Regions from separate parts of the Paenibacillus sp. 01T47 genome, predicted to be linked through region 1. Evidence: riboswitches for the same ligand, from Rfam matches in the RefSeq annotation. Region 1 holds a riboswitch; each other region holds the start of a gene.

Region 1 (7,665 bases):
CCTGCTTGATCTACAAATCCAACTTCTTTATCGCCTTGACCTTTAATAGTAAGGGTAACATGTTGATTAAATTGTATTTTTTCATTTCCGCCCGCTTGTATGCGAATTGAAATTCCATCGACTTTTTTATTGTCAGCAGACAAAACACTATTCAACTTAGTCGTTAGACCGCTATCATCTATGCTCAAATTTTTAGGAAGCAGCAGCTTTTGATCCCATGTTGATGTAACCTTTGTATTAGCTGGAATCTCCAACGTTGTCGTACCACGAATAGCTGTTACCTGTGGCAATGCAGCCGATGTAAATGTAAGACTGATATTGTTAGTTACATGCGAATTGCTTGCTGTACCAAGAGTGACAACCTTCTCATTCTCATGAATTGCAAAATTTTGATCCGTTGTTTCACTCACTTCACGAGGTATAGCGATTACAATTGGATCGGATTCTTTTTTGCCAACTAACGCAGCAGCTAATGCTTTAACGGTTATTGTTCCGCCTTTTGCTGTACCTTCAAAAGAAATATTTATGTTCTTGCCATCTTGAACAAGTGATTTTACTTTTAGATCTGTATTTCCAGTATCAATAGTCCAATTTTCGATATTGGCCGCAACGCTAGTGAACTCGTCACCAGCAAGCTTTACGTCAATCGACGGATTATCAGCACCACTTGTAATCGTTGATTGTGTAGAAAGTTCAGCATATCTGCTGTAATAGAAGCGAACGACATCTTTTTCCTTAAGCTCATATGCGTCTGCGCCAACTTCTGGAGCAATCCCATTTACTTCATACATCCAGCCGTCCCAGCCGCCAAGACTGCCGGCTGCTTCCCCAGCTATTTCTGATACATAAGGGCCGAAGTTGCTTTCCGTTATTTTATAACCAATCTTTGGCTCTGCTCGATCAAGGGCATTTTTAAATACATCTAAAACCATTACTGGGTTTTCTGTATTCTTAAGTGTCACCGTTTGCTTCGTATAAATTGGTGATGAAATGCCATCAACCTGAAAATCTACAGTCACAGAATCAGAAACTAAAACCGGAAACGGTTCGCTCTCCTTCTTACTCTCTGAAGCTGCTGCTAATGCTTGTAGTGTAAATGGCTTGTCTTTTGCTTTGCCCAAAAGACTAATCTTAATGTGCTGATCGTTCGTCTTCTCAATTGATTTAATCGTCAGTCCTGACGTATCCGAATCAATAGCCCAGTTGCTTGCAATAGTCGCTTCGCTGCTGAAATGATCACCCACAAGCTTAACGTCGACAATAGGATCAACTGAGCCGGTGTTCAGCTTTGTTGTTGTAGAGAGCGCAGGGTAACGACTGTAATAGAATCGGACCTCATCATTTTCTTTAAGCTGGTATGCATCTGCACCTACATCTGGCGCAATGCCATTGACCTCGTACATCCAGCCATCCCAGCCGCCAAATGAACCAGCTTCTTGTCCAGCAATTCCTTGAACATATGAACCAATACTACTATTTACAATATTGAAAGTGATAGGTGGATTTGCTGTATTAAGTGCCTTTTTTAGAGCATCGAGTGCTGTAACTGGCTTTTCATTCTGTTTTAAACTAACCGTTTTCTGATCATAAATACTTTGAGAAATACCATCAACTTTAACCTTTGTGTTAACAAAGACAGGAAGTTTTATTTCACCTAAACGTTGCCATACCGTTTTCTGATTTTTAATATCAGCAAGTGCAACAAGTGCTTGCTCTGTAGCGATTGAATTAGAACCTTTATCTAAATCGTTCTTAAATGCTCCATTCTGGAGCTGGAACAATGAATAAGTATCAAGTACTGATTTGTCATTAGCCATCCAGACATCAGACAACATATCCTCGCCAACGGCTGTTAATCCGCTTACTACGGCAGAAGTGCTGCTCGAGTTTTTTCCATACATGACATTTTCTTGGTTTAACTTTATAGTTTGCAAATAATTTTTCACTCTTACAATCGCAGCTTGAACAGCACTATCATTCTGATAATTGCCGAGTGCAAGCAGCCCCATACCAGTCATATCAGGATCAGAATCTTTTCCAAAAAATGCAAATCCACCGTCATTCAACTGTTTACTTAATAGATATTTTAATGCCTTATTCTTTGAGGTATCATCCCAGCTACCAACGTCACTCCCAAGCTTTGCACCCGTGTCAAGTGCATGCATCGCCCACATATGCCTGTTTGTTGAACCGGCGAATGACCCTGTATCCTTATTTAATTGTGCAGCTAACTCCGCATACAGATTTCGATCCGTTTCCCACGCATGCGCAGGATCTTCACCCATCGCGAGTAATGAATAAATATAGCGGATATGAGTTGTATCACTATCATTAGGCTTCAACCCCGGATCCACGGTCTTCCAACTAGGCAGCTTCCAACTGCCATCCTGCAGGTTTTCTCCAGCACCCCAAAGGGCAACAATTTCCCACCAAGAATTCAATGTTGTATTTCTATTTTTATAATACTCAACCGTCTTATCAATCATCTCATTCAATGACGTATTCGCAGAATGATCTGCCGCTTTACCTACTTGTGGTGCAAATAAAGTAAACACCAATACAAAACTTAAAATTGCAGGCAAACTCTTTTTCATAAATCTTTTTAAATTAAGCAATGTTTTCTCTCCCTTTAATCATTTTTGGCAACAAAAAAACATCTTTCCGTTTGTGGAAAGATGTTTGGATAAACACGTGCGCATGGAAACATAGGAATCCACCTATTGCAAAAGCACGAATAAACATCTCCCTCCCATCCTCGTGAGAAATATAGAGCGCTCCTATGGCAGGTCTCCTGGCTTCGCTTCATTGCTTAGACGATCTCCTTCCCGTCGTGATATGACAGTGGACAACATGATCGTCTGCTCCGCGATACAGTGGCGGGACCGCGTCGGATTTTGACCGAACTTCCCTATTAAGCTGCTTGTGAATAATAGATTCACGGCAGCACCATATTAGCTATTCTATGAAATTGTAAGTGCTTGTTTTGTGAATTGTATCAAATTTGAAAGGATTAGACAAAGGTTCTGACCGTTTTTTTTTCAACTTGTACGATTCCCTATTCGATTTCATGCGCCTATAACTAGTATTTCATCATAAATCTACTTCAGCTCCAAATTACTCAATTTTGAATCTCTTAATCGAACGCTGAAGCTCTTCCGAAAGCTCATTTACAGATGAAGCAAGCTGCTGCGTTTCAGCTGCGAGCTGATTTTGCCGCTCAGTGTCCGCTGCCGATTGCGCAGCATGAGTTGAAGTATCCTTGGCTACCTGCGCCATCGATTCAACGGAAGCGCTCACTTCCTCACTGCCTGCTGCCATCTCCTCCGTTGAAGCAGATACGTCTTCAATTTGTGAGGCTACAAGGCGGGATTCCTTCCATATCGTATCAAAAGATACCTTTAGCTCCTGAACGATGAGTAATCCTTGTTCCATTTCTTGCTCTCCTGCATTGACCGCGCCAACAGCATCGGCAGTCAAGGCTAGCACCTCATTAATCGTTTCTTCGATATGGCCCGCATGAGCCGAAGCCTGTTCAGCCAGCTTTCTCACTTCACTTGATACTACTGCAAATCCACGGCCATACTCCCCTGCATGTGCCGCTTCTATAGCAGCGTTTAGAGCGAGCAAATTCGTCTGATTTGCAATAGCAGCAATCGTGCCTGCCATCTCTTGGATTTCGGATGAGCGCTCATTAAGCTGCCCGATCACTCGTGATATCGAAGCCGTTGCCGCGCCAAGCCGTTCCATTTGACCAACTGCATGATCCGATTTTTCATGGCCCAGCTCCGCTGCTTGCAGCATATCGTTCGACGCTTCCGACATTTGGCTCGAGGAGTGAGCAATCCTTCCTACGCTCGTCGCCATTTCCTCCATAGACCTTGCTGCCTCAACTGCTCCGTCTGCTTGATTTTCCGCGCCAATTGCCATCTCATTCACAGAGGAAGCAAGCTGCGAGGAGAGCTCTCGGCTTTGCTGCGAGCCTACACCCAATCGGCCTGCAAAATCCGATACGGATGCGGCATTGTTCCGAATCGTCCGCATTAAGCCTTGCATATGGGCAATAAAATGATTGATTTCTTCGCCTAGGCGAGCAATTTCATCATTTCCTTTATTTTCTATACGATAGGTAAGATCCGCTTCGCTAGAATTAAGATTAATTGCAGCATGAACAATATTACGAAGCTTACGTCCTACCATAAATTGTGATAGCAGAAACAAAACAACCAAAACAACAGCCATCAGGCCGCCAAATTGCATGACAACCATCGTTCTTTCTGAAGCAATGAGCGCATCTGCCTTTTCTTTTGACAATGCAACACGTACCCCGCCCCAATGTTTGCCATCAATAATTAACGGATAGGAAATATCCCACGTTTCTACCGTTTTCCCGTCTATGAGTCTATTATATTTTTGCAGAAGGACATCGTCCGTCTTCGTATTCGTAGCGGCATTGTAGCCTGTTTTATCGTTAAAAATCCGATTGGCCCGGTAGTTTTGACTAAGGAGCCCCTCGTCACCCCAAGCATCTTTTGATTCTTCTCCCATAGGGCTGTAAATGCTATTATGTGTTGGGATATAGCCCGCAAAATTCGGATTTTCTGAATAAGCGCCTGCAATAGCAAAAATAACATTTTCCTCCGTCAGAAAACTATCCATAATGCCTTGCCAGCGGTAATCCGTATAACGGTCATAGGCACTATCATATTTCAGCTCATATTGAGATAGCGGAATGGACTCTCCATTGTATAAAATCGATTCTTTCCCCGCATAGGTTGAGTCCTTTAGCCTTTTTTCAGCCACTTTCTCACTTTCAGGATTTACAGTCAATGTATCGTTGAAAAAATCCTCTTTAAGCTTATTTCCGTCCCATTTCGTTCCATCCTCCAGCACAACACCTGTTTTAAAATCCTGCTCCGTAATATTCTCAAGTGTGCGAGCTAGCGATAAAACCATCGTGCGACCCTTTTCCAGAAGCTGCTGCTCGACAGCTATACGAGTAGATTTCCATTCATACATGAGAATCACACTAACGATTATGACTAATGCGGCGGCCATGACTAGCATAAATTTATTCGTCAACGAGCGTAATCCCATCTTCATTTTTGATAACCCCCACTGTTAATTTATCTATATTAAACCAGTTTAACTAAAATGTTATGTAAATTAAACCAATTAGATTGAAACTTCTTAAATAATACATATTTATATTGAAATTATTAATTATTTTATATGACTAAGTTTATGAATTACTAAGCTTAGGCTATCTACATACCTTATTAATACAAAAAAATCACCCTATTGCCGCAAACTAAGCGACATAGGGTGATTTTGAGATTAGCCTACTTAAGGTAGACTCCGATTATTTCAACGATTCACGAACCTCTAGCGTCCGCTTATTCCATTTTTCCGTTTCTGGAATCAGTTTATTAATATCTGCTCCATCAAAAATAATTTCATTCAAAATATTGTTCCAGTTGTATTCAGACCAAGCAGGAACGGTTACGCCCGGCTGTATTTTTGCATTTTCCTTTGCAATTTTAACAGCTTCCTTGTTTTTGCCTTCCCACATTGGCGTTTCATCATAATAAGCTGTCAATTCAGGATCGATAACTGAAGCATTAGCTCCTTGGTCAATCTTCCATTTTTGCGCTTCTTTTGAGAATTGGAAGCTAATCCATAGGAACGCTTCTTCTTTATGCTTGGAACCGCTGAGCAGTGAAAGCGGACCATAAATACTATAACCTGGTTGGCTTACTTTTCCTCTTGGGAAAGGCAAAACATCCCATTCAAATTTCGCATCCTTTTTGAGGCCAGGTAGTACCCAGTCTCCGCCGATCGCAAAGCCCGTTTTACCGTTAATAAATTCTCTCGATACATCGCCTTGTTCCTTAGCCTTCGCATTGCTCTGCATGGAGCCGTCTTTCCACACAAAATCTGAAAGCCATCTAACATCGTTCATTACATCTGGCGTATTGAGCAAGCTTTGTGTCAAATCTTCATTTAAGTAATGAATGTTTGCAGCATGTCCGTCAGCAATTGCTTTTGTGCTAAGAACGCGCATTTGAAATTCTGGCTGTGTCGTTAAGCCATATTCCCCTGCTTCTGGATCGGTAATTTTTTTGGCTACATCGCGGAAATCATCGTAAGTCCAATCATTTGCTGGCATTTCAACACCATGCTTAGCAAGCAAATCTTTATTGACGAGTATCCACATCGGTACGTCAACGAATGGCACAGCCAATTTTTTGTCTTTATACGTCATCGTATCAAAAAATCCTTGAGGCAGCTGAACATCTTGGAATGTCATATCCTTCTCAATATAAGGAGTCAAATCCTCAACCAAGCCAGCTTGGTCAAACGAGATCAAATCACTGTCGATCCAAGTTAAATCGGCTGGTGTTCCTGCCGCTTCCAAAGTAGCGATGATCTCCATAATTGGTTTTCCGTTTACAGGAACCTGTTCAATTGTAATCCATGGATATTTTTCGTTAAACATTTTGTATAATTCCGTGTAGGAATCAGACCATGAAATGAGTTTAATCGTAACAGGCTCATGCTTCTCTTCTGTAGCCGGTTTGGCTGCATCATCGGTAGGTGCATCTGTCGCTGTATTATTAGAAGGAGTGTTAGTCGTTTTATTCTTTTCACCATTGCCGGAGCAAGCTGAGAGAACGACTGAAAATAACAAGACCATACACAACATCCATGTCAAAGCGCTTTTGTTTTTCATTTTTTGGCCTCCTAAAAGTTTTGTGAAGCAAAACTAGCTTCGTAAGCATAGGCTAAAGTTTTGTAGAGCAAAACTGGCTTCGTAAGCATAAGCTTAGTTTTGTGAAGCAAAACTGGCTTCGTAAGCATAAGCTTTAAGTTTTGTAGAGCAAAACTGGCTTCGTAAGCATAAGCTTTAAGTTTTGTGAAGCAAAACTGGCTTCGTAAGCATAGGCTTAGTTTTGTGAAGCAAAACTAGCTTCGTAAGCATAGGCTTAGTTTCATAAGCCTTCCCCTCGTTTTTTGCGGTTTAGCATTCTTTATAACGTTGAAACCGTTCCAGCAGCTGTTTGCCGAAACATCACCCCCCTAAAGAGCTGCTGCACCTTAGCGCAGACAGCGGACTATTCAACAATTCCCGTTCTTTCAATACCGCTAACGAACCAGCGCTGAAGGAACATAAACACGATGATCGGCGGTAAAATGATAAGGAAGGCTGCGGCCATTTTGGTGCTCTCCGTAATCGGATTAACGATGGTTCGCGTATTTCCGAGCAAGGACGGATTCAGCACATCCTCCAGCATATCTAGGCGGATCGACAGCGGCGTGAAGCCTTTGGTAAGAAACATCGATGGCTCATAATACATGTTCCAGTACCAAATAAATGAGAAAAGAAACACGACTAAGCATGCTGACCTTGCAAGGGGCAGCATAATTCCGAAAAACAGCCTCGCTGTAGAAGCTCCGTCCAGCTTCGCTGCTTCCTCCAAGCTTGGCGGCTGCGCTTTGAAAAACTGCCGGAAAATGAGAATAAATAATGCTCCCTTAAGGCCTTGCCCGAATATAGCCGGTATGAGAAACACAAAAATCGAATTCAACAAGCCGAGCTTGCTGAATATAACGTAAAGCGGAATGATGATAACCTGCGGCGGAATCAAGAAAGTCAATATGATTAGC
Region 2 (7,665 bases), on a different contig from region 1:
GTTTTCAAGCCGCAGTCCGGATTAATCCAGAAGAGGGTAGGATCGAGCACTTTAATGGCGCGCTCGATCATGCTGACCATTTCTTCCACTGAAGGTACACGCGGGCTGTGAATATCGTAAACGCCTAAGCCGATGCCTTGGTCATAGGTGTTCTCCTCAAAGCTATGAATCAGCTCGCCATGGCTGCGCGAGGTTTCAATGGAGATGACATCTGCATCCAGCGCAAGGATGGAATCGATAATATCATGGAACTCACAATAACACATATGTGTATGAATTTGTGTTGTGTCACGCACAGCTGAAGTCGATAGACGGAACGCATGCACGCCCCATTTTAAATAGGCATCCCAATCACTGCGTTTAAGCGGCAAACCTTCTCGCAAAGCTGGCTCATCAACCTGGATCATCTCTATACCTGCGCTCTCAAGCGCCTTTACTTCCTCTGAGAGTGCAAGCGCAATTTGGTATGCGACCTGCTCGCGTGTGATATCGTTGCGAACAAATGACCAGTTTAAAATCGTAATCGGCCCCGTCAGCATCCCTTTTACCGGACGACTTGTCAGCGACTGCGCATACACGCTTTCGGTTACTGTCATTGGCTCAGTAAATACAACATCGCCATAAATGACCGGCGGCTTTACGCAGCGGGAACCATACGATTGAACCCAACCGGCTTTTGTAAATGCGAACCCATCCAGCTTCTCTCCGAAAAATTCGACCATGTCCGTACGCTCAAATTCACCATGAACGAGGACGTCTATGTTAAGCTCTTCTTGGATTTCAATCCAATTTTTAATTTTATCGTTGATAAAGGAAGCGTAGCCCTGTGAACTGAGCTCGTTTTTTCTCCATTTTTGCCTTGCTTGGCGTACATCCAGCGTTTGCGGGAAGCTGCCGATTGTTGTTGTTGGAAGGAACGGCAAATTCCACTTTTGCTGCTGCAGCTTTTGTCTCTCCGCAAATGGCTTCTGCCTCGTTGAAGGATGCGCCGCTATCGCTGCTGCATCAGCAGCTTGGCGATTGCGGGCAGGAGAAATGGATAAATGATGAATCCGCTCGCCGTTAAGCTTAAGCTCAAGCTTGCGCAGTTCTGAGATGTCCGCCTCATTTACAGTCGCTGTTTCACTTAGCCACACAATTTCATCCAGCTTTTCTTCCGCGAATGCAAGCGCCTCACGCAGCTCTACTGGCAGATTGGTTTCGTTTTTTGCCGTTACCGGCACATGCAGCAGGCTGCATGACGATTGAATGATCGCGCGCTCAGCTGGAATGTATGCCGAAAGCTTTTGCAGCAATTCGAGCTTTTGCTTATAGTCTGAGCGCCAAATGTTGCGTCCGTCTACAAGTCCGATACCGACGAGCTTATCCTTCGGATAACCAAATTGCTCCAGCGACTTCAAGTTTTGCTCCAAACCATGAACGAAATCCAAACCGATCGCTTGTACCGGGAGAGCAACTACAGCTTCATAATGCTCAACCGCCTCAAAATACGTTTGAAGCATTATGTTAAGCGCTGGTGCTGCTTGGTTCAGCCTTGCATAAATCGATTCAACCCATTGCATCTCTTCCTCAGAAATAGAGGTAACAAGGATGGGCTCATCGATTTGCATCCATTGTACGCCTTCTTGCTCAAGCTCCTTAAGCAGCTGAGCATAAAGCGGTATAAACTGCTCAATAAGCTGCGGAAGCTGCTTGGCATCGTAGCCCTTCGACAGCTTGAGGAAGGTGTATAGACCGATAATGACAGGTTTACCTTCAATGCCAAGCTTTTCTTTGGCTTCGCGGTACGCAATCAGCGGACGGTTTTCCGTCAGTACCGGAGCAGCACCCGCAAGTTCTGGCACAATATAGTGATAGTTGGTATTAAACCATTTGGTCATCTCGCAGGCTTGTGCTTCCTGTGTCCCTCTCGCCATTGCGTAGTAGGTCTGTACGGGAACAGGACCTCCATCATAGGAAAAACGATCTGGCACAAGGCCAAACATCGCTGCAGTATCCAGCATTTGATCATACAACGTAAAATCATTAACAGGAATTAGCGAAATTCCTTTATCCTTTTGCAGCTTCAGGTTGTTAAGACGAATACTTTCAAGCGTTTGGAGGAATACCGTTTCGTCCAAATCACCTTTCCAAAAGGCTTCAAGCGCTTTTTTCCATTCCCGATTTTCGCCGATACGCGGATATCCAAGTACACTGTTTTGCAGTTTGCTCACGTTCATATTTCCTCCTAATAAATGTAATTATTATGAAATAAAAGCACAAAAAAGAGCGTCGTTACCTTAAAGAAGCAAAGGTAAAGACGCCCGGCGTTTTAATAAACAGCGGTTCTGTCTTAACACCTCCCTATCTCCCGTAGGTAAAATCAGTGTCGTTCAAATAGGCAGGTCTCCTGGCTCCAGAATCATCATCGTAAGCTTGCCTTCCCAACCGGTTAAGATCAGTGGCGTTAGCGCTTAGACTCCTCTGTTACAGTGGCGGGACCGCGTCGGTTTTGCACCGGACTTCCCTTTTAAGCTCAAGCTATACAGCAAGAGCACCTATTTCCACTTATTTCAGTTGTTGATCGCATTTTTTAGGATCACGAATAACTATACACGCAAAATAATAACCATACAATGGAAATCATTATAATATCAAAAAAAGACTCTCCTCTAAGCAGCCTGCGCTGCAAAAGGAAAGCCTTATTGGTTTTTTATATAATTACCTAACCAGCCAACCGCCATCAACAGCCAAAATATGGCCGTTCATATAATCAGAAGCTGAAGAAGCTAGGAATACCGCTGGTCCAATCAAATCCTGCGATGTACCCCAGCGTCCCGCTGGTATGCGCTGCAAAATTTGAGCACTGCGAACAGGATCCTCGCGAAGCGCTTCGGTGTTGTCTGTACTCATGTAGCCTGGGGCTATGGCATTTACCTGCAAGCCTTTAGCTGCCCATTCGCTAGCAAGCGCTTTGGTAAGACCGGCAACGGCATGTTTGCTGGACGTATAGCCCGGAACATTAATTCCGCCTTGGAAGGTTAACATCGACGCAATGTTAATAATTTTCCCTGAGCCCTGTTCAATCATATGTTTCCCGGCCAGCTGGGAAAGGAGAAATACAGAATTCAAGTTAACATCGAGTACATCCTGCCAGTCCTCGTAGCTATGCTCTGCAGCTGGTGTGCGGCGAATGATACCCGCGTTGTTGACCAAAATATCGATGCGTCCCAGTTCTTCAACTGTACGATCAACAATTCCAGCAAGCTTCGTTCGGTCAGCAATATCGGTCTGAATTGTAATCGCTTTGCGTCCAAGCTCTCTTATCGCTGCTGCCGTTTTGTCAGCAGGCGTTTGGTTCGTGACAAGCGCGATATCCGCACCCGCTCGTGCTAATCCAAGCGCAATCGCTTCCCCAAGCCCGCGCCCTGCACCTGTGACGACAGCTGTTTTACCCGTCAAATCAAACAAACTCATCGGCTCAGCTCCTACCTTTAGTACGCTTCCCATTTTCCGAAAGCGCTGCTTTCATCATTTTTATATTTTGTGACTCATACCTCGCCGCAACGTCCGCATCTATACCTTCGTCTGTGATGATATAGTCAATTTCATGCAAACCGGCAAACGTTATTAGTGCACCCTTATCGAATTTGTTATGATCGGCAAGGCAGTAGACGACCTTGGCATTTTCCATATACAGTTTCTTCAGCTTCGTCAATTCTTCTGTGAATATGGTAAGCCCATATTCCATATGAATGCCGGTTGTGGAAAGAAACAGCTTGTGTACATTCAGTCGTTTAATCCATTCCTGCGATTCTGCGCCGATAAGCAAATTGTTATGCCGGTAGCCCCCGGGAATAACAAGCCTTACTTGGTCCTTCGCAGTCAGCTCCCGAATGATAAGCAGATCGTTCGTAAGCACCGTAACCGGGATGTTGGGCAGACGTTTTGCCATTTCGAGCGTAGTACTGCCAGCATCAAGCGCAATAATATCATTAGGCTCGATGCATGAAAGAGCAAGCTCCGCAATCGCCGCCTTCTCCCGCTGATGCTTGCTGTTTGGGAATTGCAGCGGATAAAGGCTGTCTTCGCCTCTATGCTGGGGCACAGCTCCGCCATGAGTCCGTTTCAGCAATCCCTTCTCTTCCAGCTTCTCTAAATCTTCACGAACTGTTTTCTCCGTGACTTGAAACAGCTCGCTTAGCTCGGAAACTTTAACCGCGCCAAGCTGCTCCAATTTATCTATAATCTTACGATGCCGTTCGGCAGCAAGCATAGTGCACCCCCTGTAGCGAATGTTTCTATTTTAGCTCGCTTGCAGGTACGGCGTCCATATCTGTAAATGTGTAGTTCTCTCCAGCCATCGACCAGCAGAATGTATAATTGCTTGTGCCCACTCCTGAGTGGATCGACCATGGCGGTGAAAGAATCGCTTGGTCATTGGCAACAACAAGATGTCTCGTCTGCGAAGGCTCGCCCATCATATGGAATACGCGAGCATCATCATTCATGTCGAAGTACAAGTATGCTTCCATGCGGCGGTCATGGACATGAGAAGGCATCGTATTCCAGACGCTTCCCGTTTTCAAGCTCGTTACACCAAGCATAAGCTGGCAGCTTTGGATGCCGTCTGCGTGGATATATTTATAAAGAATACGTTCATTGGAAGTCTCCTGCGAACCAAGATGAGTCGGATTCGCTTCCTCCATCGTCATCTTGCGTGTTGCAATTTCAGCATGCGCAAGCGCGGAACAGAAATAAAGCTTCGCAGGGTTTGCTTTATCTACACTTGACAGCAGCACCTGACGTTTGCCCTTGCCAACATAAAGCACGTCGAGCTTATTCAGCTCGTATACTTCCCCATCAACGGAAATCGAAGCAGGTCCGCCAATATTCAAGAAACCAACCTCGCGGCGTTCCAAGAAATATTCGGTTTTTAGCGTTGCAGCATCCTCCAGCTCAAGCGTCTCGTTCACAGGCAATGCTCCGCCTACAACCATTCTGTCATAATGCGTATATGTCATTTTTAATTGATCTTGCTCAAACAAGCTTTCGATCAAAAACTCGCTGCGCAGACGTTCCGTATCATATTGCTTCACATCAGTAGGATTCGTAGTATGGCGTACTTCCATTGGATAAAAGCCTCCTAAAAGTTATTTGCGTTAGACTCGCCTCGCAAGCTACGCTAATGTTTGTTATTGTTCGTTTCTATAATAACACACATTTACGAACATAAAAAGAACATTTTAAACATTTTGGATTAGCATGAACATTTTATTTTCGAGAAGATTGTACAACAAAAAAACGACCTCCGCGCGCATCATTTGCGAAGAGGCCGTCTGTTGTTTTAGAGGAAACCTACTGAAGCTTCCACCTTCGATAAACATAAAGAGATACCGCCATAAACATGCCGTATACTAAGACGGTAACAAATACGTTTCTTGGGTCCGTCATAAGCGTGTCACCGATCGTGGCGAACAACAGCATCGCTGGAATTTTACCAATCGATGAGGCGATCGCATAAACGGTAAAGGAAACACGGCTTAGCGCCGAGTACATATTAACTGCAATGGATGGAATGAACGGAATGAGCCGAGCAAACATAATCGTCAGAAAAGCATTCTGCTCAAACATCACCGTTAGTTTTCCGATGCTTGGATAACGGTAGAGAAATTTCTTCCCCCACTCTTGATAGCCATAGCGGATAAACAGAAACATCACAATGGATGCTGCCACTGAGCCCGTCCAAGTCACTGCCGCGCCTAACACTGGGCCAAGAGCAGCACCAATGAGCCCGCCGATTACGGGATACGGGATGACAGGAAATAGTGCGACGAGCGTTGCCATAATGACGACGAGCGGCACGTTATCCGCTTGTTGAAACCACGTCAAAATCACATCGCCATAACGATAAATAAGAAAAGCAATACTGGCATACAAAGCAGCTAAACCTGTTTTTTTGAGCATTGTTGTACCCCTGAATAAAAGATATCTCCAGCTTATCATTATTGAAGATAAATACGAGCAATGCATTGTGTCAAATTTAAGTTTTGGAATGACAACGAAGTGTTCGGGATATTTTCAACTTGCGCCGCAGCCGGTAAATGTGATCATCTACCGTACGATCTACCGGCGCCTCCATTGGCCAGACGTTGTCTAGCAGCTGTTCGCGCGACAGCGTTTGCCCTGCATGGCTGTGCATGAAATGCAGCAGCGCATATTCCTTCGGAAGCAGTACAATCTTTTGTGCTTTCCATGCAACGGTGTAAGCACCCGCATCCCATTCCATAAATCTCTCGACCTCTATCCCTGCGCGCTGAAATTATGCTCTTTCGTTAAATCCACAATGAACGAGGTAGGATCAAAGCATCCACCGAAACCAACGGCCATGACCATCTGTTTCCGCTAACGTTTCCGTTTGCTCCTTGCCCTCCAAATAATAATCAAGATGAAGATTTGGGTCCCACATATTATTGTAGAGGTGAAATATATCTCTTTGTTGCCCTATTCTCCTAATGCTGTCTGTTAATTCAACTTTGTCGTCATGAGTCATTTGGTTGGCTACATGGGTGTGAAACACACCAATAACACAATCCTCCGTTATTTTAGCAACCATTTCAGCAAGTCGTTTCACGCCATTCCCCTGAAACAACTCCATCTGCTGCCCTTTTAATAAAGAAGCTGCTTTGTCAAAATTCACAGTCCGCTCATTATGCTCAGGCCATATCAACGACTTTAACCAAAGATAATCGTCTTCCTCTTCCAGATTATTAACGTGCAAATCTATTCCTATCCTTGCAATCACTGGCGGACTTTGTTTTAGGAGATGCGGAATAACATCTCCACGAACTTCCGAGTGCAGTACCAGTTCAGCATCTATATTTCCATAGGTTTCACTATTGTTATATTGATAACTATACTTATCCCAAAAAAGCTGCAGCCCCGCACTTGTTCCGATTTCAATGATGGCCAATGGTTTTTTCGTTTTTTGATACATGTAACAAAATGCAGGATACAAGTAAGCACAGCGTCTAACCTCATTCGTTTGTACAAGCTTGCTTTGGAGCAGTTGAACAATTTCGTTTTTATGCTGAAGGCAAAAGTGTTTAAAAAAAGGGAATGCCTCCGCCGCATCTCTCGGATCGTTAACTAAGCTGCCATAAAACTTTTGCAGTTCGTGGCTGGTCTCTTTGCGCAGCAAGTACTGAACCGCAGCAAAAAAAAGATTGGGTACTGGCTGGCCTTCTCTGCAATAAGAAGCCATCTGAAGCATTTCATCATCGTCTGCAATGGCTAATGATAGCTGTTCATATAAACAGCTTGAGCCTTTGCATTCCCTCGTCGCGAACACCATAAATTGCTCAGTCAAAATAGGTTTGTTCAACAATGCCATCCCTCCATTTTCCCACTTAACGGCATTGTATCATGGCTATCGATAAATTATATTTCAATGATTTTATAAACTATATAGATTTCTTTTATCACTTGTACGTAGGATGATAAAGGACAAAATCAGCTATTTACCTAAAAAACCGCCTTCAGATTTTATAACTTGCCCGGTTATCCACTGTGATTCGTCACTCGCCAAGAAGCTGATTGCTTTAGCTGCATCCTCCGGCAAACCGATGCGTCCCATAGGGAACATTGGCAAAAAGCCAGCCTTCATCTGCTCATCCATCCAGCCAG
Region 3 (7,665 bases), on a different contig from region 1:
TAGCGCGCGGCAGCATATGATCGATCGTATCACCCTGCTCCCCGCAAAAATAACAAATGTGATGGTCACGCTCCAAGATGTAGCGCCGGAATTCCTTATTGCTGAACAATCGGCGTATCGTATAGCGATTGACGATAACCGCAGCATGCTCCTTTACCAGCGTTATCGCAAGCTCTGGCTCAATTTCTTGATACCATCGCCGTCCTTTATCCGTCTTGCCTCTCATCCAAATCGTACCTTGACGCGTAGGTTTTAGTGCTGCCGGATCATTCTGCAGCGTTATGGATGTCATCGGTGGAACCGGGAATGGTTTGCTGGGATGAGCTTTTCTTCGTATTGCTTTATAATCATTAAGTTGAACATCAGGCAATGGAGCTAAAGCCGCTTTCGCCTGCCTGCAAGCTCGGCATGCACCGCGCCTTGCACCAGCGCCGGCTCGTTTGCCCGTTCGCCGCAGAAACTCAGAGAGCGGTTTCGTTTCCTTGCAAATGGCGCATGGTTTGGTAGCAAGAGGTTCTGTATCATCCATCATTTTTTCCGGAGCATATGATTAGCTACGCAGCCGAATTCGTCCCCTCGTGTTTTTATACTATTGTAGCATTAATATAGGTTCGAGGGGAAAATAGCACATAACCTATGATTCCAATAAACCGTATTTCCTCTTGAAGCGCTGCAAAATGGCAATCCAGCTGCTCCCAAACACGGCGAGGAAAAAAACATTGGACAGCGCATGCGCAAGATCAAAATAAAAGCTTTGAATGTAGGCAACAAAAATCAAATTCCAGCTCAGCGCGTCCGGCAATCCGATGATAAACCAAATATTCATAATCCAGCCAAACAAGAAGCCCCATCCAAAACCAAATACGAGCAAGCCGGTCTTTGTTTTGATGAGCCAAGTATTTCGCAGCCACCCCGCGCTAGCCCCGATCATCCCCCAGCAAAACATTTGCCATGGCGTCCACGGGCCCTGACCTAGAAAGATATTCGATACGACTGCAGCTATTGCGCCGATAATGAAGCCCGATTCAGCTCCAAACACAATCGCAGCAATAATGATCACGAAGGATGTGGGCTGAACGCTCGGCAGCGGCGCAAACGGTACGCGGCTAATGGCCGCAATGGCCGCCAGCACAGCAAGGATAACAATCTCGCGCGCTTCGATCTTCCGTCTCTCAAACCTTGCAAAAAAAGGAATCATCGTGACAAATAGCAGCACGATACTTAGCATTAAATAATGATCATCGGAAATGGCAGAGGATAAGGCCATAGCTGCGATGAACAGTCCAATGCTGGCAATGAACCAGAGCTTTATTTTGCCCACGTTGCAATCACATCCTCTGTCGTCAGCGCTTCTGGCAGCCATTCACGCACCGTTCGATTGATGGCTGTTGTGTAAAAATAATTAGTACCAAAAAATTGCGCCGGCTCCGACTCAGCAGATATTGCTCCATCAAACAGCATCGCGCAGCGCGTTGCATGCTCGGCAGCAAATTCAATATCATGTGTGACCATGACTATGGTTTTGCCTGCATGGCATAACTGCTGCAGCAGCTCCGCTGTTCGCTGCTTGGCTATGGGATCAAGCCCCTTTGTCGGCTCATCCAAGCATAGAACATCCGGCTCACCAAGCAGCACTAAGGCTAACGCCGCTCTCTGCTGCTCTCCTCCGCTCAAATCATAAGGATGCTTCGGCAAAATAGAGGAAATCTGCAGGGAATCGACAACCTGAGCTATTTTCCGATCCCGATCATCGAGTTTGGCGTAATCCGCCATTCGCTGAAGCTCCTCTTCAACTGTATCGTAGCTAAAATAAAGCAGTGGATTTTGCGCCAAATAACCAACTTTAATCGATTTATCCCGCTTCAGCTTGCCTCGCTGCGGCTTTAATAATCCGGCCATCATTTGCAGCATCGTTGTTTTTCCAGCCCCGTTGCCGCCAAGCACCGCCAAAAACTCATACTTGTACACGTTAAGCGACAGCTTCTTCAACACCTCTGCACTCGCTTTTTCGTATTTAAACGTTATTTCATCACAAGCAAGCAGCCATTCCTTTTTTTCGAGCTCGCTGCTTTCGTTGATTACTGAATGATTTGCGCCTATTGTATGTACGCCGAAAACATTGGAGAGCCACTTCTTCCCTTCACGCACGGTAAGCGGAATTTGATTTGCTTCTGGTAGGCTGCCAGCCTTCTGGGCAGATAGAAACAGCTTCGTAACGGAAGGCAGGTATGGCATTTCTTTCTGCGCTGCATCAACACCAACGAGCCGGCATAGCTCTCTCGGCGGCGCGTCGTATTTCACTTTGCCTTCCTCCAGCAGAATGATTCGATCTGCAAGTGGAATAACATCCTCCAGCCGATGCTCGCTTATAATAACCGTCATCGACATTTCCTGATTCAGCCGATAAATAAACTGCAGAAAATCTCGCGCCGCTACCGGATCAAGCTGAGAGGTGGGCTCATCTAATAGAAGCAGCTTTGGCTGCAGCAGCAATACTGAAGCAAGATTGATCAGCTGCTTCTGTCCCCCCGATATTTCATGAACGGATTTGTTAATCAGCTCATCCAGCCCAAAGAAATGGCTCATTTCGGCTAGTCGTTTACGCATAACCGCTTGCCCATAGCCGACATTTTCCATGGAAAAAGCCAGCTCATGCCATACCTGATCCATCACAATTTGATTTTCAGGGTTTTGAAACACCATGCCGATCTGTTCAGCCGCCTCGACCGCAGGCAGTTCCTCTAGCAATACACGATTATACTTAATGGTGCCTGAGCGTTTCCCCGTAGGCTGCGTTTCTTTTTTCAAGTGCCGAAGCAGCGTCGTTTTGCCGCAGCCGGATGCCCCACAAAGGACGACAAAATCGCCTGGCTTGATATTTAAAGTAATGTTATCGAGTGCTGCAACCGTTGATTCCGGATAATGGAACGTCAATTGATCAACCTGAATTACTTCCATGACCTTCTCTCCATTTCTTCAAGTACGACTGGTGTTAACAGAAAGGCGCAATAGCAAGCGTATGCAATGCCTTCCCCCCTATGAAACTGCATTGTTTCCAGACGCGGGTAAATAGTAAGCACACCAAAACCTTGCATCCAGCCCCAAATGCATACTAGTGCCATTGCTCCAAGAAACAATAGAACATACCAATCTCTACGATCCATACGATAGATGACATAAGAGCTTCGTTTAGCTGCGCCATACCCTCTAGCTTTCATAGAATCAGCGGTCTGAAGCGCCTCCTCCAAGGACCAGGTCAACAGCACACGAACGAGCAGCATGCCATCCTTGCTCCGTTTTTTCAAGCTGCCTTCGAGAATCGAAACCCCTTTTATTCGTTGAACCGTAGTAATTTGATCCAGTCTCCGCAAGAAAAGCGGTACGAACCGAATCGACATCGAGGTTAGCAGTGCAGTTCGCGGAGCGACTCGTGAAAATAAATACATCCATTTCTCCGTCGTAACAATCTGCTGAAACGATACAAAGGCTAGTAAAATGCACAATAAAGAGAGCATCATCGTCACACCATATAAAATAGCTTCCAACGTGATCGGCTGATCCATAAAATAAAATAAAATATGCCGCCCGCGATGAGAAAACAGCGGGTTAAGAACAGCAACTAAACCGCCCATTAGAACATAATAAGGAAGCAGCTTAAGCAGCCGCTTCCCTTCGCCATGAATGACAATAATTACCGTAATCGCAGCAAGTGACGTCAATAAGAAAACAGGATGAAATAAGAGCATGCCGAATGTAATGACTCCTGCATAATAACTGAAGCTCGTAACCGGATGTACCGAACCGAACGCACTATTCATCGAATTTTGCTCCTATATCCTCGCCAAGATCAGTCGTGTACAACCATTCAATAACATCACCTTCATTAACCTTGTAAACCCCGGCGCCCTTGTTAGGAAACTCACCGTTTACTCGGTACATCCAGCCGCTCTTCGCACCCAGATCGAATTCGTAAATATTATCGATGCCTTCGATATAAGCACCGCCTTTAACACCTCTGTATTCCATTTGTATTTTGTTTTTTCTCGTAATTTTCTTCAATACATCTAGAACGGTATCGTCCTTCTTGAACTCTACGGCTGTTGGTGCAAGCACCGTTCCCGTATCTTTGTCCGCGACAATTGAAATCGTAACCGTCTGCATAGGATTCGGCGTTGCAACAGGCGTGACGGGCTTCGCAGTAGCCGCACTGTCTGTTTTGGTTGGTTTCGCAGAAGTAGTAGGCTTCGTTTTTGGATCATCCAGTTTTGGCTCATTTGTCTGCTTCGGCTTCGGGGAAGGCGTTGCTTGCTTACCGCCAGCGTTGTCGGTTGCCTTCGCGTTATCTTGATCTTTATCTTCGCTAGGCAACTGCGTTGCCTCTGCCGTTTCTGATGCTGAAGTACTCGTTGGCTGCTCATCAGCGGCTTTCTCCGCTTCTTTTCCCACTTGTCCTTCGTTGCTGGTTTGCACTTGATTGGTATTGGAATTAACGCTTTGTGCCGGACTGGCACAGCCAGCTAATAAACCAATAAACAGCCATAGGATGATTAAGCTTGGTAACCATTTCTTGTAGATCTTTGCCATCGTCTCTTTTCTGCTCCTTTTTGTCTCATTCACACAAACCTTAACAATAAAAAAAAGACCCCCTTCTATTAGGGGATCTGCATGCCGAATGTAAGAATAGCAACCGTATATAACTAAAATATATGATGCGTCCTGCAAAACGATTACGCCTCCACATTCTTTACCCCCGAAGAATGAGAAACAAAATAAAAAAGGCAGGTTTCCTGGCTTGTGCGTCAACGCGATTCTCACACCTTCCCATCCTTGAATCGGACAGTGGCATTTGCAGAGAATCACTCTTCACATACAGTGGCGGGACCGCGCCGGCATTGAACCGGACTTCCCTATTAAGCAAACAAAAGCATGCTTTTGTTTGCACCTTCTCTATTCAATTATGCGATTATTTAATCAATCATATCGGGATTGCTGGGGTTTGTCTATATGGGATTTGAATGATTCGATCGCAAATAGCAGCTGCATCCTCTTGATCATGGGTGACGAACATACACGTAATTTGGGCTTTGTGAAGCAATCGCTTCAGCTCCTCCCGAATGCTTTGCTTTAAGTGTGAATCCAAACTGCTAAATGGCTCATCCATCAACAGCATCAAGGGAGACGGGGCAAGCGCACGAGCAAAAGCAACACGCTGCTGCTGACCGCCGCTAAGCTCATGCGGATAACGCTTGACGAAATCATTTAACTGTATCAGCTCCAGCATTTCATCCAGCCGTTTGAATCTGTCTTTTCTTGATAATCGATGTAAACCAAATAATATATTTTGACCGACAGTCAGATGAGGAAACAACGCATAATCCTGAAACACCATGCCTATGCCGCGCTGCTCAGGCTGAATAAACTGCTGATCATCTACTAAAACCCTGCCGCCAGCGGCAATACGTCCCGAGGCAGGAATCTCAAGCCCGGCAATAATCCGCAACAGCGTGCTTTTCCCGCAACCGCTTTGACCAAGCACTCCAACAACTTCACCCTTCTGCATTTGCATCGTAAAGTTTTCCAATACACTCTTTTTCCCATTATCATAGCTAAAAGAAACGTTAGTCAGCTCAAAAAAGTTCATCTGGATTTCTTCTCTCCCAACCGATGATAAACAAAAACAGTTGCCATTCCCACCGTGATTATGAATAAAGACGGTACCGAAGCTTGATGAATTTGCTCATCGCTTGCATATTGATAGGCTTTTGTCGCTAGCGTCTCAAAATTAAACGGGCGCAGCAGCAGCGTCAGCGGCAGCTCCTTCATAATTTCCATAAAGGTAAGCAGGAAGCCTGCTAATATGGATCCTTTTATTAAAGGCAAGTCAACTTTGAAGAAGGTAGCAGTCATACCGATGCCGAGCGTTCTGGAAGCTTCAGAATAACGATTGCCTATTTTATCAAATCCCGCTTCCACCGCATTAAATCCTACACCAAGGAAGCGGATTACATAGGCGAAAATAAGCATTACGAGCGACATGCTGAGCACGAGCTTGCTCGATCCAAAACCTAACCATGAATAGACGCCGCTTAATTGATGGTCTAGGGAAATAAACAAAGCAAGCACGCCAATGGACAAAACAGCACCCGGGATAGAGTAGCCCATTAAAATTAGCTTTGTTGCTGCAAGCGACAAAAGCGATCGATTCAGGCTCCGGCTTACATTGGCGACAATAACTGCAAGCAGCATCAACACGGTAATCGCAACAATGGAAACCAAAAGCGTGTTTGAGACGAGCTGCGCAAATTTGCTGTTCAATACATCTTGATATGTCCATGTCGCCCAAACGAGGAGCTGAACTACTGGAATAGCGAACGAAAGGGCAAATATAACCGTGCTCACAAAAATAGCAGCAGCTGTCCCTAAATAGGATAACTTCCTTCGTTTAAGCGGATTAAGCTTGCTTGTCGCGGAATGATACATTTTTCGCCTGCGAAGCAGTCTCTCCATAATAAACAATCCAATAATAGCGCTCATTAGGAGCGCAGATAATCTCAGGGCAGAATCAACGTCATACATACCAAACCATGTTTTGAAAATCGTTGCAGTAAACGAAGCAATGCCAAAATGTTTTGTTACTCCAAAATCATTCAGTACCTCAAATGCGACGAGGCTGGCTCCGCCGATAATTGCAGCCTGCGACAAAGGCAATACGATTCGGAAAAAGATATGAAGCTGCCCTTTGCCGAGCAATCTTGCGTTTTCTATGAAAGCTGCGCTTTGCTTCTCCATAAAGGTTTTGGTCATCAAATAAATGTAAGGAAATAAAAACATTGAAAATATGAAAATAGCGCCTTTCATGGACAATATATCAAAATAAGCTTGGTTAGGGGTTACGCCGAGCGTATTTCGCATAAAAACTTGTATGCTGCCCGTATAGCTCAGCATAGAACCGTAAGTATAAGCTGCAATATATGGTGGAATAGCCAGTGGCAGCAAAAATGCAAAGTGAAAGAACTTCCGCATCGGGAAATCATAGGCTGCAACAAGCCATGCAAGCGACACGCCGATGATAACGGAGAAAAACACCGATCCTACTACAAGATATAAAGATTGAACGACAGATTCAAACAGCATATACTCTTTGATTTGCTGCCAGTTTTCATTCGGTTTGTCAAACAAACCGAAAAAAATATAAAGAGACGGAATAAGGGCCATGATGGCCCCTATTACGCTCAATATAACCCAGCCGTTCAATATTCTCTTTAAATTTCGCAAAGAGATGGAAGCCATCATTTTTATTTCCAACCTGCCTTAGCCAGAAGCTCGACTGCTTTTTTGTTATGATCGCCCAGCTTGGAGAAATCCAGCTTCTGTGTTTTAAAGTCACCCCAGCCCTTTAACAACTCAGGCTTTTCTGCAGCAGCATTTACAGGAAATTCGAAGCTTCCTTGCGTTAACAGCGTTTGCCCATCTTTGCCTGTCATGAATTCGATCAGTTTAACAGCGTTATCTTTATTCTTAGCATGCTTAGTAAGGCCTACACCGCTGATGTTAAGATGTGTGCCTGTCGTTTCTTGGTTCGGGAAGAATACGCCAATTTTCTCTGCAACCTTAACTTCTTCCGTATCCTTCGAATTCAACATCTGCCCAACGTAATAAGTGTTC

The links. A riboswitch is a leader RNA that binds a small molecule or an ion and turns the genes downstream of it on or off. The one in region 1 is predicted to bind cobalamin.
Region 2: it holds a riboswitch for cobalamin, as region 1 does, so the genes downstream of both, metE (5-methyltetrahydropteroyltriglutamate--homocysteine S-methyltransferase) here and AC1DOV_RS20220 (DUF4430 domain-containing protein) in region 1, are expected to answer to the same signal.
Region 3: it holds a riboswitch for cobalamin, as region 1 does, so the genes downstream of both, AC1DOV_RS11290 (DUF4430 domain-containing protein) here and AC1DOV_RS20220 (DUF4430 domain-containing protein) in region 1, are expected to answer to the same signal.

Annotation. Positions count from the first base shown of each region.
Region 1 covers NZ_JBFTPA010000010.1:121,342-129,006, forward strand. The annotation lists gene AC1DOV_RS20220 (DUF4430 domain-containing protein) at 1-2,615, opposite strand, end outside; cobalamin riboswitch at 2,765-2,966, opposite strand; gene AC1DOV_RS20225 (methyl-accepting chemotaxis protein) at 3,115-5,100, opposite strand; gene AC1DOV_RS20230 (ABC transporter substrate-binding protein) at 5,360-6,730, opposite strand; gene AC1DOV_RS20235 (carbohydrate ABC transporter permease) at 7,113-7,665, opposite strand, start outside.
Region 2 covers NZ_JBFTPA010000003.1:194,752-202,416, reverse strand. The annotation lists gene metE (5-methyltetrahydropteroyltriglutamate--homocysteine S-methyltransferase) at 1-2,213, opposite strand, end outside; cobalamin riboswitch at 2,363-2,556, opposite strand; gene kduD (2-dehydro-3-deoxy-D-gluconate 5-dehydrogenase KduD) at 2,701-3,456, opposite strand; gene AC1DOV_RS08300 (DeoR/GlpR family DNA-binding transcription regulator) at 3,461-4,255, opposite strand; gene kduI (5-dehydro-4-deoxy-D-glucuronate isomerase) at 4,281-5,111, opposite strand; gene AC1DOV_RS08290 (TVP38/TMEM64 family protein) at 5,338-5,946, opposite strand; gene AC1DOV_RS08285 (winged helix-turn-helix domain-containing protein) at 6,023-6,268, opposite strand; gene AC1DOV_RS08280 (DUF2332 domain-containing protein) at 6,341-7,366, opposite strand; gene AC1DOV_RS08275 (SDR family oxidoreductase) at 7,496-7,665, opposite strand, start outside.
Region 3 covers NZ_JBFTPA010000004.1:304,161-311,825, reverse strand. The annotation lists gene AC1DOV_RS11310 (HNH endonuclease) at 1-532, opposite strand, end outside; gene AC1DOV_RS11305 (ECF transporter S component) at 635-1,321, opposite strand; gene AC1DOV_RS11300 (ABC transporter ATP-binding protein) at 1,309-2,958, opposite strand; gene AC1DOV_RS11295 (energy-coupling factor transporter transmembrane component T) at 2,949-3,818, opposite strand; gene AC1DOV_RS11290 (DUF4430 domain-containing protein) at 3,811-4,584, opposite strand; cobalamin riboswitch at 4,761-4,961, opposite strand; gene AC1DOV_RS11285 (ABC transporter ATP-binding protein) at 4,976-5,641, opposite strand; gene AC1DOV_RS11280 (ABC transporter permease) at 5,638-7,293, opposite strand; gene AC1DOV_RS11275 (Fe(3+) ABC transporter substrate-binding protein) at 7,296-7,665, opposite strand, start outside.